3 regions of the Enterobacter sp. K510 genome follow, and region 3 is predicted to be linked to each of the others. Evidence: predicted binding sites of a transcription regulator. Region 3 holds the regulator's gene; each other region holds the start of a gene.

Region 1 (4,488 bases), on a different contig from region 3:
GGCGGCAGGCACCGATTCAATAGTGCTGGTGCCGGTGCCGACCAGCTGATAAATCTGCTCGCTGGCAGACTCCACGCCGGACGCATTGCGCACCACATTTAACGCCAGTTCGAGGCGTGCCGCCAGCGATGCGCTAAAGGTGGTGACGCGTTTTTCCTGCGCATGGCGGGCCACGGCGGGCAGAGCATCGGCAATATCCTGCCATCGATCGCCGTCAATTGCGCGGGAAATCGCCCAGGCAATCACCACCGCCCCGGCAATCGCCAGATCGGACTTGTGGGTCGGGCTGGAGGCCAGCGCCACCTGATCGATAAACTGATCGAGGGAGTGCGTCGGCAACAGGCAGCCCAGCGGGGAGGCGCGCATCGCCGCCCCGTTGGTCACGCCATTGTTCTCCAGCTCGCTCACCGGGCGCCCCTCGCGGATCGCCCGCAGGGCGATTTTTGAGGTGGGGCCAAGCACGTTTTTATTAAAGGCATCAAAATCTTCGGCCCAGTGCAGGATATGCCGGGCGATAACCTCGGCGTCAATCCTGCCGTTGCATTCGAAAATGGCATCGGCAAGGCAAAGGGCCATCGACGTATCATCGGTGAACTGGGCGCGATCAAAATAACAGGCGGCGTTGTTTTCCGCCGGACCTGGCAGGAAACGGTCGATCCAGCCGAAATGCGCCTTCACCCGTGACCGGGGCCACAGCTCTGACGGCATCCCCATCGCATCGCCTAATGTCTGGCCGTATAACGCACCGAGAATACGTTCTGATTTCATTTTACCTCTCCTTGTGGGACCTCTCCGCGAGTGGGGCTCTTATCGTTGTCCACCACAATCGCGGTAATTTCTCTATCCGATTCACGGAAGAACAGCATAAACAGCACCGCGATGACGGCGATCATGATGCCGCCAAACGCCCACATACCTGCCCAGTTAAAGGTCAGGCCGTTAACCGGCTCTTTGTAGGCATACATTTTTTCCATCATCACGCCGCCCAGACGATAGCCCAGCAGACTGCCGAAACCCTGGCAGCAAAGGGTGATCAAACCCTGCGCGGCAGTACGCATATGCACCGGCGCTTTTTTGTCGACGTAGATATATGCGGTGACGTAGTAAAAGTCGTAGCTCACGCCGTGCAGCAAAATGCCGAGGAACAGCAGGGCATAGGTAAAGTAGTGATCCGCCCCGCCATAGACGAAGAAAGCATAGCGGATAGCGGCGGTCAGTAAGCCCAGCAGCAGAACCTTTTTAATACCAAAACGCTTAGTAAAGAACGGCAGCGCCAGCATAAAGAAGATTTCAGAGAACTGCCCCAGCGTCATCCAGCCGGTGGCGTTTTTCATGCCGACTTCGGTCAGATAACCGTTGGCGAAGATGTAATAGAACGCCAGCGGCATGGCGAACAGGAAGGAGCAGAAGAAAAAGACGAGGAAATTACGGTCGCGCAACAGCACCAGCGCGTCCAGCCCGAGCATAACTTTGACGTCCAGCTTGCCGGTGCTTTTCGGCGGCGTATGCGGCAGCATCAGCGCGAAGACACCCAGCACCACAGAGCTGCCGGCGGTGATCAGCAGCGGAATATTGGTCGGGGAAATATCCGCATAGCCGAGCATTTGCGGCAGAAAGCCGCACACCAGCCCTGAGGCGATCCAGCCAATGGTACCCATCACGCGGATACGCGGGAAGTCAGCCTCGACATCCTTCACATGCGCGAAAGCAATACTATTGGTCAGCGCAATGGTTGGCATATAGGTCAGGGAGTAGGCCAGCAGCAGCGGGAAGAAGTAAGCAAACTCCGTTTGCTGGGCGGCGAAGTAAATCAGAACGGCACCGGCAAACATCAGCACCGCCAGCACTTTCTGCGCCGCGAAGAAGCGGTCAGTCAGCGAACCCACAAGAATAGGCGAGAGGATCGCGGCGATGGCGGTACAGGCGTAGGACCAGCCAATCTCCCCGGCGGTAAAGCCGCTTTTGCTTAACCACAGCCACAGCGGGACAAACCACGCTCCCCAGATAAACCATTCCACAAACATCATGAACGACAGCTTAGCAGTTGTTTTCATCGGTCTTCCTTCATGACAAGCAAAGGGTACGGTGTGACCATACCAGTTAATAATACCTTTTAGATACCTTTGTGCTGGATCTTTGATCAGAATAACATTTTTTTGAGTTATGGATCGTGCCATCAGATTGTGCTGAATAAATTTTCCAGGGTGGCGTTCCGCAAAGGTCGGTACCAGGCTTACTCTGCTTATCAACTTACGGGAGCATCGCTATGACTGATATTACGCAATTGCTGGGCAACGACGCCGACAGCCTGCTGCAACATCGTTGTATGACCATTCCGGCCGATCAGCTTTATCTTCCTGGACATGATTACGTTGACCGCGTGATGATGGATAACAACCGTCCGCCTGCGGTACTGCGCAACATGCAGACGCTTTACAACACCGGCCGCCTGGCGGGCACCGGCTATTTATCTATCCTGCCCGTCGATCAGGGCGTGGAGCACTCCGCTGGCGCATCCTTTGCGGCGAATCCGCTCTATTTCGATCCCAAAAATATTGTTGAGCTGGCTATCGAGGCGGGCTGTAACTGTGTGGCCTCCACCTATGGCGTGCTGGCGTCTGTCTCCCGACGCTACGCGCACCGTATTCCGTTCCTGGTAAAAATTAACCATAACGAAACCCTGAGCTACCCCAACACCTATGATCAGACGCTGTATGCCAGCGTCGAGCAGGCGTTTAACCTTGGGGCGGTGGCCGTGGGCGCGACCATCTATTTTGGGTCGCCGGAGTCCCGTCGCCAGATCGAGGAGATCTCCGCCGCCTTTGAGCGGGCGCACGAGCTGGGCATGGTGACGGTACTGTGGGCCTATCTGCGCAACAGCGGCTTTAAGAAAGACGGCGTCGATTATCACGCCTCCGCCGATTTAACCGGCCAGGCCAACCATCTGGCGGCCACCATTGGCGCGGATATTGTGAAGCAGAAAATGGCAGAAAATAATGGCGGTTATAACGCGGTGAAATACGGTTATACCGACGAGCGCGTCTACAGCAAACTGACCAGCGATAACCCTATCGATCTGGTGCGCTACCAGCTGGCGAACTGCTATATGGGCCGCGCCGGGCTGATTAACTCCGGCGGCGCGTCAGGGGGCGACACTGACCTGAGCGATGCGGTACGCACGGCGGTGATCAACAAACGCGCGGGCGGTATGGGGCTGATCCTGGGCCGCAAAGCCTTTAAGAAATCCATGACGGACGGCGTAAAGCTGATTAACGCCGTGCAGGATGTCTATCTCGACAGCAAAGTGACAATCGCCTGATCGTCCTTATGTAATGGCTCCTCTCCCGGCGGGAGAGGAGTACCGATCCACTTCACATTTCACCATTCTTTTGTGGAAAACCTCACATCCCTTCGTGCATCTGCACAACATTTAACCTCTGCTTAACGTAATTTGTCCGAGGCACTGGCTGTTTTTTCTGCATACATTGATTACTGAAACAGCTTTTCAAAAGCTTACTTCACCTCTGCCTCAAGGACTTGTCATGAAAATTGAATCCGTAAACGTCACCGTCTTTCAGTATCCCACGCGGCGGGTATCCGATACCGCCGGGCATTCGCACCCCGGCCCGGAGAACCTCGCGAAAATGGCGATGCTGACCATCACCGCAGACGATGGCACCAAAGGGTACTCATTCGCGCCGCCGGAAGTGGTGCGTCCCTTTGTGGTGAACACCTTCTTCCGCAAGGTGATGATTGGTCAGGACGCCTTTAACCGGGAGCGTATCTGGCAGGATCTGGCGCACTGGCAGCGCGGCAGCGCTCATCAGCTGACCGAGCGCGCGCTCTCCTTTGTGGAGCAGGCGATGTGGGATCTGATGGGCCGCAAGCTCAATATGCCGGTCTACAAGCTGCTGGGCGGTTTTCGTGACAAAGTGCCCGCCTACGGCAGCACCATGTGCGGCGACGATCTGGAAGGCGGCCTCTCCACCCCGCAGGAGTACGCCGACTTCGCGGAAAAGCTGGTGGCGCGCGGCTATAAGGCCATCAAACTGCACACCTGGATGCCGCCGGTGTCCTTTGCGCCGAACCCGAAAATGGACGTCAAAGCCTGCGCCGCGGTGCGCGAAGCGGTCGGCCCGGACATCGATCTGATGATCGACGGCTACCACTGGTACAGCCGCAGCGAAGCGCTGTACATCGGTAAGGAACTGGAAAAACTCAACTTCGCCTGGTTTGAAGAGCCGATGGAAGAAGAGAGCATGGCCTCTTACGCCTGGCTGGCGGAAAACCTCTCCATTCCCGTTGTCGGACCGGAAAGCCTTGGCGGTAAACATCACAGCCGCGCCGACTGGGTGAAAGCGGGGGCCTGCGACATTCTGCGCGCCGGTTCTAACGGCGTCGGCGGCATCTGGCCGACCATGAAAGTGGCGAGCCTGGCGGAATCTTTCGGCATGGATTGCGAAGTGCACGGCAACGGCGCGGCCAGCC
Region 2 (4,488 bases), on a different contig from region 3:
GTTCGCGCTAAAGCGGCTCACGAAGGCCTGCAAATCGGCGATCTGGGCCTTCTTCTTGGCGTTGTCCGCCAGCAGACGCTCACGCGCCTGAGTCGCAGCGGTCATGTATTCGTCGTAGTTGCCTGCATACACGCGCAGCTCGCCGTAATCCAGATCCGCCATGTGCGTACACACCATGTTCAGGAAGTGACGGTCGTGCGAGATGATGATCATGGTGCTGTTACGTTCGTTCAGCACCTGCTCCAGCCAGCGAATGGTATCGATGTCGAGGTTGTTCGTCGGTTCATCGAGCAGCAGTATGTCAGGGTTGGCGAACAGCGCCTGGGCCAGCAGCACACGCAGTTTCCAGCCTGGCGCGACTTCGCTCATCAGGCCGTAGTGCTGTTCCAGCGGAATGCCCACGCCGAGCAGCAGTTCACCGGCGCGGGATTCAGCAGAGTAGCCGTCCATTTCGCCATACTGCACTTCCAGATCGGCCACTTTGTAGCCGTCTTCTTCGCTCATTTCCGGCAGGCTATAGATGCGGTCACGCTCCTGCTTCACTTCCCACAGCTCGGTATGCCCCATGATCACCGTATCGAGCACGCTGTATTCTTCGAAAGCGAACTGATCCTGACGCAGCTTACCGATGCGCTCGTTGGGATCGAGGGAGACGTTGCCCAGCGTCGGCTCTAAATCGCCGCCGAGGATCTTCATAAAGGTGGATTTTCCGCTACCGTTGGCGCCAATCAGGCCGTAACGGTTGCCGCCGCCAAATTTGACGGAAATGTTTTCAAACAGCGGCTTAGTGCCGAACTGCATGGTGACGTTGCTGGTAACTAACACGGCGTTATCCTAAAAATGTGTGACAAACCGTGCATTATGCCACAATTCCGAATTGAAATCGCGCACCGTGATAAGCGGCTACACTGTAGCTTTCAGAAAAAAATGTGATTTCGTACACATCTGAATTCCATGCGCGGGGGAATGCACATATAATGCGCTCCCATCTCCATTAAGACTTTAACTCAACGGCCGGATGGCCAGTGGCAAAGATACCTCGCACAACATGAAAATTAAATTAACAACGATTTTAGCGGCGGCTTTCGCGGTAGTAGGGTTTTGCAAATCTGCCTCTGCAGTAACTTATCCACTGCCAACCGACGGCAGCCGTCTGGTTGGCCAGAACCAGGTCATCACCATTCCGGAAGGGAACCAGCAGCCGCTGGAGTACTTTGCGGCGCAATATCAGATGGGCCTGTCTAACCTGCTGGAAGCGAACCCGGGCGTGGACACTTACCTGCCGAAAGGCGGTAGCGTACTGAATATCCCGCAGCAGCTGATCCTGCCGGACACCGTTCATGAAGGCATTGTGATCAACAGCGCCGAAATGCGCCTCTACTACTACCCGAAAGGCACCAACACGGTGATCGTGCTGCCGATTGGTATCGGTCAGTTAGGCAAAGATACGCCGATCAACTGGACCACTAAAGTTGAGCGTAAAAAAGCCGGCCCGACCTGGACGCCGACTGCCAAAATGCATGCGGAATATATTGCCGCCGGCAACCCGCTGCCCGCAGTAGTTCCGGCTGGCCCGGATAACCCGATGGGTCTGTACGCGCTCTACATTGGCCGTCTGTATGCCATTCACGGCACCAACGCCAACTTTGGTATCGGCCTGCGCGTAAGCCATGGCTGCGTGCGTCTGCGTAACGAAGACATTAAGTTCCTGTTCCAGAACGTGCCGGTCGGCACCCGCGTTCAGTTTATCGATGAGCCGGTGAAAGCCACCACCGAGCCGGATGGCAGCCGTTATGTGGAAGTGCACAATCCGCTGTCCACCACCGAAGCGCAGTTTGAAGGCGGGGAAATCGTGCCGATCACCCTGACCAAGAGCGTGCAGAGCGTGACCAGCCAGGCTGACGTTGACCAGGCTGTTGTTGAGCAGGCAATTGAAAACCGCTCCGGGATGCCGGTTCGTCTGAACTGATCCTGCCCCGGCGGTAAACAAAAAAAGCGATGGGAAACCATCGCTTTTTTTATCCGTGATTGACCATGATAATGCCGCCATGATCGTAGCGATAATGGCAGTGGGCATACTCCAGCGGCGTGCCATCTTCCAGATAAACCACCTGCTCCACTTCCAGCACCGGATCGGTGTCATCGCAGCTCAGGTAACGTTTATCCTCGGCGTTCGGCTTCAGGGCGCGCACCACGCGGTACGAGCCCATAAGTTTCAGCGCCAGGGTGTCCTGCACATAGCGAAACACGGAACTTTGCAGATGGCCGCGGTTAAGGCCGGGCACCAGCGCCACCGGCATCAGCGTAAACTCCAGCGAGACCGGTTCGCCGTCAAGCAGCCGCAGGCGCACGAAGTCATAGACCGGCGCATCGGCGTCGATCAGCAGCGAGGCCTGCTCTTTTTCATCGGCAAAGCGTAAATCGAAGCGGATGATCTCGCTGGTGACGGTGCCGACGTTTTCCCAGGTTTTGGTCGCGCCGAAATAGTCGCTGCCGGGCAGATCCCACTGCGAGAGCTGAAGGAAGTTCTTGCGGATAAAGGTGCCCTGCCCCTGACGGGTATACACCAGCCCTTCGACGATCAGCTGGCGTATCGCCTGCTGGATAGTCATGCGGCTGGTGCTGAACTCCGCCGCCAGAGCGAACTGATCGGGCAGCGGCTCGCTGGCAGAATACTGCCCGCTCATGATGCGCTGCTTAATTTCCCGCGCGATAGAAACGTATTTCGCCGACATTGCCCGTTCCTTTTATTATTCGACTATCCCACTGTTTTTTAAGGCCACTCGCTCGGCTATCTTGAGGAAAGGCAGGTAGAAGAATACACCAAAGACGATGATTATCAACTGAACGACCACCGCCCGCCAGTCCCCCGCCGTCGCCAGCCAGGCGCTTAAAACCGGCGGCGTGGTCCAGGGGATCATCACCACGCAGCGCGACATCAACCCGAGGGTGGTGCAGATCCAGGCAAAGAAAATCCCGATTGCAGGCAGGAGCACAAAGGGGATCATCAGCGGAATGTTAAACACAATCGGCAGCCCGAAAATTACCGGCTCGTTGATGTTAAACAGTCCCGGCGAAATGGACAGGCGCGCCACCTGTTTCGCCGCCTTCTGGCGCGAGAACAGAAAGATGGCGATAAGCAGCGACAGCGTGCTGCCGGTGCCGCCAATCATGCCGAAGGTCGGCACAAAGATATTGTTGATGATATGCGGGATCGGCTGCCCGTTGGCAAAGGCGATCATATTTTCGTTGGTGTTAATCAGCAGGAACGGCTCCAGCACCACGGCGTTAACCACCGACTGATGGATCCCCAGCGTAAAGAGAAAGTTGCCGAAGCTGTAGATAAAGAGCGTACCCGGCAGACTGGTGTTGATCAGACGCAGTGGCTGCTGGATGAGCGTGGTGATCAGGTGGATCAGATCGGTATGCAGCACGTTCGACAGCAGCGCCGCGATGATGGCGAAGGTGGAGAGCGTAAAAATGGTCGGCAGCAGCGCGGAAAAGGATTTGCTCACCGCCGGCGGCACGTTTTCGCCCAGAGAAATATCGAGCTTTTTGATCCCGGCAATGCGGATAAACAGCTCGGTGGACAGCAGGCCGATGATCACCCCGGCGAAAATCCCGGTGGTGCCAATGTTGGCGAACGACAGCAGCTGGCCGACGGTTACCGTCGTCTTGCCGCCCACCGGCACCACGTCGAGCTGGATCGGCATCATAATGATAAAGCTGGATAAGGCGATCACCACTGCCGAGACCGGGTTGTCGAAATTTTTGTTGCGCGCCAGCGACCAGGCGATCATCGGCGCGATCAACAGCGCCGCAATGTTCAGCGTGCCGTTGATAATGACATCGCCCCACACTTTAAAGCGCGTGAGCAGCTCCCCGTCCATCACCCAGGGAAACACCACGTTATTCACCAGCACCGCCAGCCCGGCGAGAATGAAAATGGGCATCACCGCCGCAAAGGCATCGCGCAGCGAGCGCAGATGCACCTGGTTGGCGATACGGGCGGAGAACTCAACAAATCGATCAACAAACGACTGCATATTCGGTTTCATGTTTGCATCAGACATCGCAGATACCTTCCCTTCAATCAGTCACAAAACGGTCCGGCAGGCGGGATCACATCTCGTCGCCGTTACTGTGGATCACACGTTTAAACCAGGCGTAGCTCTTTTTCGGCACCCGTTTCAGATCTTTCAGATCGTGGTTTTCCCGGTTCACATACACCACGCCGTAGCGCTTACGCATGTCCCCCTGCGAGCTGAGAATGTCAATCAGCCCCCAGCCGAGATAGCCAATCACCTGCGCGCCGTCCTCAAAAATGGCGTCTTTCATGGCCTGCAAATGGGCGCGGTGATACTCGATGCGGTACTGGTCGTCGATGGGGTTTACGCCGTCCCAGGATTCGATCACGCCGATGCCGTTTTCAATGGGGAACACCGGCAGCCGCCAGTCGTTGTAATAACGGGTGATAATGGTGCGAAA
Region 3 (4,488 bases):
ACAGCCAATCAGCGTATCGATAAGCCTGGCGACAATAAACTGGTCGCCGCTCAGCGTCAGCAGCTGTAACGAATACACCGCGGTGATGGTGAAGCCCACCGTCGCCCAGCCATAATTCTTGCGGATGATCAGATAGCTAACTAGCGTCACCACCAGCATACCGAGCAGCGTATAGCCCTCAGGTACGTGAAAATGCAGCGTGATACCGGCAATAATCAGCCCCGCCATGGTGCCCGCCGCCCGGTGCTGAATACGCACCCGCGTCGCGCCATAGCCGTTTTGCGTCACCAGCAGCACCGTCATGAGGATCCAGTACGGCTTGGGCAGATGCAGCGCGATCCCCATCAGGCTGGCGATGGCGAGCATCACGGCAATGCGCGCCGCATTGCGCAGTGCCGGAGATTTAAACGACAGATAGCTTTTGAGCGCCGGGATCAGCGGCTGGCGGCGCTGCTTATCCTCCATCAGATCGCGCACGTACAGCGGGCGTTGCGTGCGCAGTACCCGGGCGATACGGCTGAAGTGCCAGGCGCAGAACTGGCCGACCGGGTTATCCGGATGCTGGCGGGCGATTTTTTCCAGCGCGCCGACCTGCTTATCCATGTTAAAGCGTTCGGGAAAACGGTGATAAAGAATGTCGTCCGCCAGTACCCGCAACCGCGCGGCGACCACCTGCGCGCTCCAGCGGATCACCGCTTCAGCGTGACTCTGTTCCACCAGCTTCTGCACTTCCTGCGGCTGGTGCAGGCTGACGGAAATATGCTCCTGTAAATCCAGCGCCACCTGGAATGCCCGCAGCAGACGCTTGTAATCGTTATGCTGATTGGCGGCGAGCATGTGCATTTGCTGGTAACACTGGCTGATCAGATCCACGGCTTTCTGCTGACGCGCCAGCAACGGCGGCAGGGCTTTTTCCGGATCCGCATGCTGGGTCAGCAGACTGTATTTTGCTTCACAGTAATCCGCCAGCTGGCGATAGAGCAGGCTTAAGGATTCGCGCAGCGGCTGTTCACGCCACATCCAGAACCACAGCCAGTTAAACAGCCCGTACCACAGCGTGCCGGAGGCGTAAATCAGCAGCGGCTCCCATACCGGCATATTTCCGGCAAGGCTTAAGGTAAAGATGGCGGCGATCAAAGACGCCGGCAGCAGGCGCGCGTGCAGGGCGCTGATCTCCGCCGTGACGCCAAGCAGCAGCGCCAGCCCGCCGAGGATCAGCGGCAGGGCGATATTCTCCGCCAGCAGTAGCTGCACCGCCAGGCTACAGCCCGCAAACAGCGAGCCGCCCACGATCAGGCGTTTGAAAAAGCGTTTATGGGGGGTATCGAGCCCGGCAATGTTGCAGCAGGCAGGAACGAGTGAAAACAGCAGCCCCTGTTGCAGGTGCCCGAAGGCGAGGCCGATGGCCACAGGGAGACACAACACCAGCGTTTGTCGCAGGGCGTAGTTAATTTCCGGGTGATAGATCAGCCTGCGCCACATGAGAATGCAAACAAAAACGGCGTCTCGCAGATGCAATACGCCGTTTGAGGGGCTTAGCGGGTTCCGTAAACCACAATGGTTTTACCGTGCGCAGAGATCAGGTTTTGATCTTCCAGCATCTTCAGGATGCGGCCGACGGTTTCACGGGAGCAGCCAACGATCTGGCCGATTTCCTGACGGGTGATTTTAATCTGCATACCGTCCGGATGGGTCATGGCGTCCGGCTGTTTGGCCAGGTTCAGCAGCGTCTGCGCGATGCGGCCAGTCACGTCGAGGAAGGCGAGGTTACCCACTTTCTCGGACGTCACCTGCAGGCGGCGCGCCATCTGGGAAGACAGGCGCATCAGAATATCCGGGTTCACCTGGATAAGCTGACGGAATTTTTTATACGAGATTTCTGCCACTTCACAAGCGGTTTTAGCACGTACCCAGGCACTGCGCTCCTGACCTTCTTCAAACAGGCCCAGTTCACCGATAAAATCTCCCTGGTTGAGGTAAGAGAGGATCATCTCTTTACCTTCTTCATCCTTGATGAGCACTGCCACTGAGCCTTTAACGATGTAATACAACGTTTCCGCTTTTTCACCCTGGTGAATCAGCGTGCTCTTCGACGGGTACTTATGAATATGGCAATGAGACAAGAACCATTCGAGAGTCGGGTCTGTTTGCGGTTTGCCAAGCACCATGCGCGGTTATCCTCTGTTATAAGCTGGCTCCAGAGCCAGGATGAACACTCTGCCTCTGGGGTTGCAATCATATGCTTCCCTGTTCCCGGGAAGTGGCCGTTCGAAAATCCAGCCTTTAATGTTTGATGTCGTCTGCATACATGTGCAACGTCAATGTATCACTGTAGCAGCCAGAATGTTTTAGCATAGCTTTTGCTGTGTGTCTCCTGGTGTCTCGCTTCAGCATGATGCAGGTCGCCTTCCGTTGCGAGAATTGTTATGTGCGCGTAATCTGAAGGGAAATTTACCGCGCCGGAGCGAATAAAATGCAAGCAAGAGTCAAATGGGTAGAAGGTTTAACGTTCATGGGCGAGTCCGCTTCAGGCCACCAGATCCTGATGGACGGCAACTCAGGCGATAAAGCGCCAAGCCCGATGGAGATGGTGCTGATGGCCGCCGGGGGATGCAGCGCCATTGACGTGGTATCCATTCTGCAAAAAGGGCGTCACGATGTGACGGATTGCGAAGTCAAACTGACCTCCGAGCGCCGTGAAGAGGCGCCGCGCCTGTTCACGCACATCAATCTGCACTTTATCGTCACCGGCAAAGCGCTGAAAGAAGCGGCGGTCTCCCGCGCGGTGGATCTGTCGGCAGAGAAGTATTGCTCGGTGGCGCTGATGCTGGAAAAAGCCGCCAATATCACCCATTCGTTTGAGGTGATTGAGGGGTGATTTTTGGTGCGCGTCGGGTGGCGCTGCGCTAACCCTGCCGGATGGCGCTACGCTTATCCGACCTACAAAAGCTTAATCTGTAGGCCGGATAAGGCGTTCACGCCGCCATCCGGCACACAAAAATCACTCGATTTTCTTGCCTTCCATCAGCCGCTGCACCAGCGGCAGCATGATCAGCTCCATCGCCAGCCCCATTTTTCCGCCCGGCACCACTAATGTATTGATGTGGGAAATGAATGAGCCCTGCAACATCGCCAGCAGCCAGGGAAAATCGATGCCTTCCAGATTACGGAAATGGATCACCACAAAGCTTTCGTCCAGCGACGGGATCGCTTTCGCGGCGAAGGGGTTGGAAGTATCCACGGTCGGCACGCGCTGGAAGTTAATGTGCGTGCGGGAAAACTGCGGCGTAATAAAGTTGATGTAGTCTTCCATCGACCGCACCACCGAATCCATCACCGTTTCCCGTGAATGCCCGCGCTCGCTGGTATCGCGCACCAGCTTCTGGATCCACTCCAGGTTAATGATCGGCACCACGCCGACCAGCAGATCCACATGGCGCGACACGTCCTGCTGTGGCGTCACCACGCCGCCGTGCAGCCCTTCATAAAACAGCACGTCGGTAGGTTCAGGTAGTGGTTGCCACGGCGTGAAGGTGCCCGGCACCTGATTCCAGGGCACCGCTTCATCATAGGTATGGAGATATTTGCGCGACTGGCCGGTGCCGGTCAGCCCGTACTCGATAAAAGTCTGCTCCAGCAGCCCGAAGTCATTTGCTTCCGGGCCGAAATAGCTGATATGCCGTCCGGCATCGCGCGCTTTACGGATCGCCATGTCCATTTCCGGGCGCGTGTAACGGTGAAAGCTGTCGCCTTCCACTTCTGCGGCGCGCAGATCCAGTTGCGCGAAAATCTTACGAAACGCGAGGCTGGTGGTGGTGGTTCCGGCTCCGCTGGAACCCGTTACGGCAATCACCGGATGTTTGGCAGACATAGCAACGCTCCCTAAAACTGGTTTTATTCGCGAAACTGCTTCTTCGGCATGATGTTCACCGTTTCATGCAGTTCAGACCACACCAGCACCGCTTCTCCGGTTTGCAGCTGGCGCTTAACGTCGGCGACCTTTTGTTCAAGTGAACGCTCATGTTCACCATAATCGGTGCCTTCACGCAAGACAAAGCTCTCGATCAGGCTGTCGAGCGTCTCTGTTGCCAGATCCTGCCAGGGGATAATCATTTACGCCTCCAGATATGTTGTCAGCCAGTCGGGAATGCGCTTTTCCAGCCACATTTCCGGGCGGCGCAGCGTCCCGCCCACAAAGCCCACGTGCCCGCCATGTTCCGTCAACTGATACTCCACGTTGGGCGGTAAATAACCCGCTGCCGGAATAACATTATGATCCATAAATGGATCGTCTTTGGCGTGAATGATGAGCGTCGGCTTGCGAATGCTCGGCAACACCGGCATGGCGCTGCACTGACGATAATAGTCGATGGCGTCGGTAAAGCCGTGAATACGCGCGGTGATCAGATCGTCAAAATCCCGGATGCGGCGCATACGACGCAGGCGGGCAAGATCCACCGGCAGTGAATCCGGATACGCCTTCAGCTT

Evidence for each region. The regulator CRP, encoded in region 3, controls carbon source genes, mostly activating them, when cyclic AMP is high. The targets are predictions, from matches to a motif close to ATGTGANNNNNNTCACAT.
Region 1: the regulator CRP is predicted to act here: its motif matches at 3,390-3,407, upstream of ACQUTD_RS03145 (enolase C-terminal domain-like protein).
Region 2: the regulator CRP is predicted to act here: its motif matches at 928-945, upstream of ACQUTD_RS20740 (ABC-F family ATPase).

What each region holds. Positions count from the first base shown of each region.
Region 1 is NZ_JBNRLQ010000002.1:127,972-132,459, forward strand. It holds gene ACQUTD_RS03130 (ADP-ribosylglycohydrolase family protein) at 1-768, opposite strand, end outside; gene ACQUTD_RS03135 (nucleoside permease) at 765-2,054, opposite strand; gene fbaB (class I fructose-bisphosphate aldolase) at 2,267-3,319, shown strand; gene ACQUTD_RS03145 (enolase C-terminal domain-like protein) at 3,543-4,488, shown strand, end outside.
Region 2 is NZ_JBNRLQ010000015.1:104,094-108,581, forward strand. It holds gene ACQUTD_RS20740 (ABC-F family ATPase) at 1-825, opposite strand, end outside; gene ldtB (L,D-transpeptidase) at 1,049-1,969, shown strand; gene ACQUTD_RS20750 (GntR family transcriptional regulator) at 2,019-2,735, opposite strand; gene ACQUTD_RS20755 (PTS transporter subunit EIIC) at 2,751-4,073, opposite strand; gene ACQUTD_RS20760 (family 1 glycosylhydrolase) at 4,123-4,488, opposite strand, start outside.
Region 3 is NZ_JBNRLQ010000005.1:363,331-367,818, forward strand. It holds gene ACQUTD_RS11420 (YccS/YhfK family putative transporter) at 1-1,482, opposite strand, end outside; gene crp (cAMP-activated global transcriptional regulator CRP) at 1,536-2,168, opposite strand; gene ACQUTD_RS11430 (OsmC family protein) at 2,474-2,878, shown strand; gene ACQUTD_RS11435 (phosphoribulokinase) at 3,002-3,871, opposite strand; gene ACQUTD_RS11440 (YheU family protein) at 3,895-4,113, opposite strand; gene ACQUTD_RS11445 (hydrolase) at 4,114-4,488, opposite strand, start outside.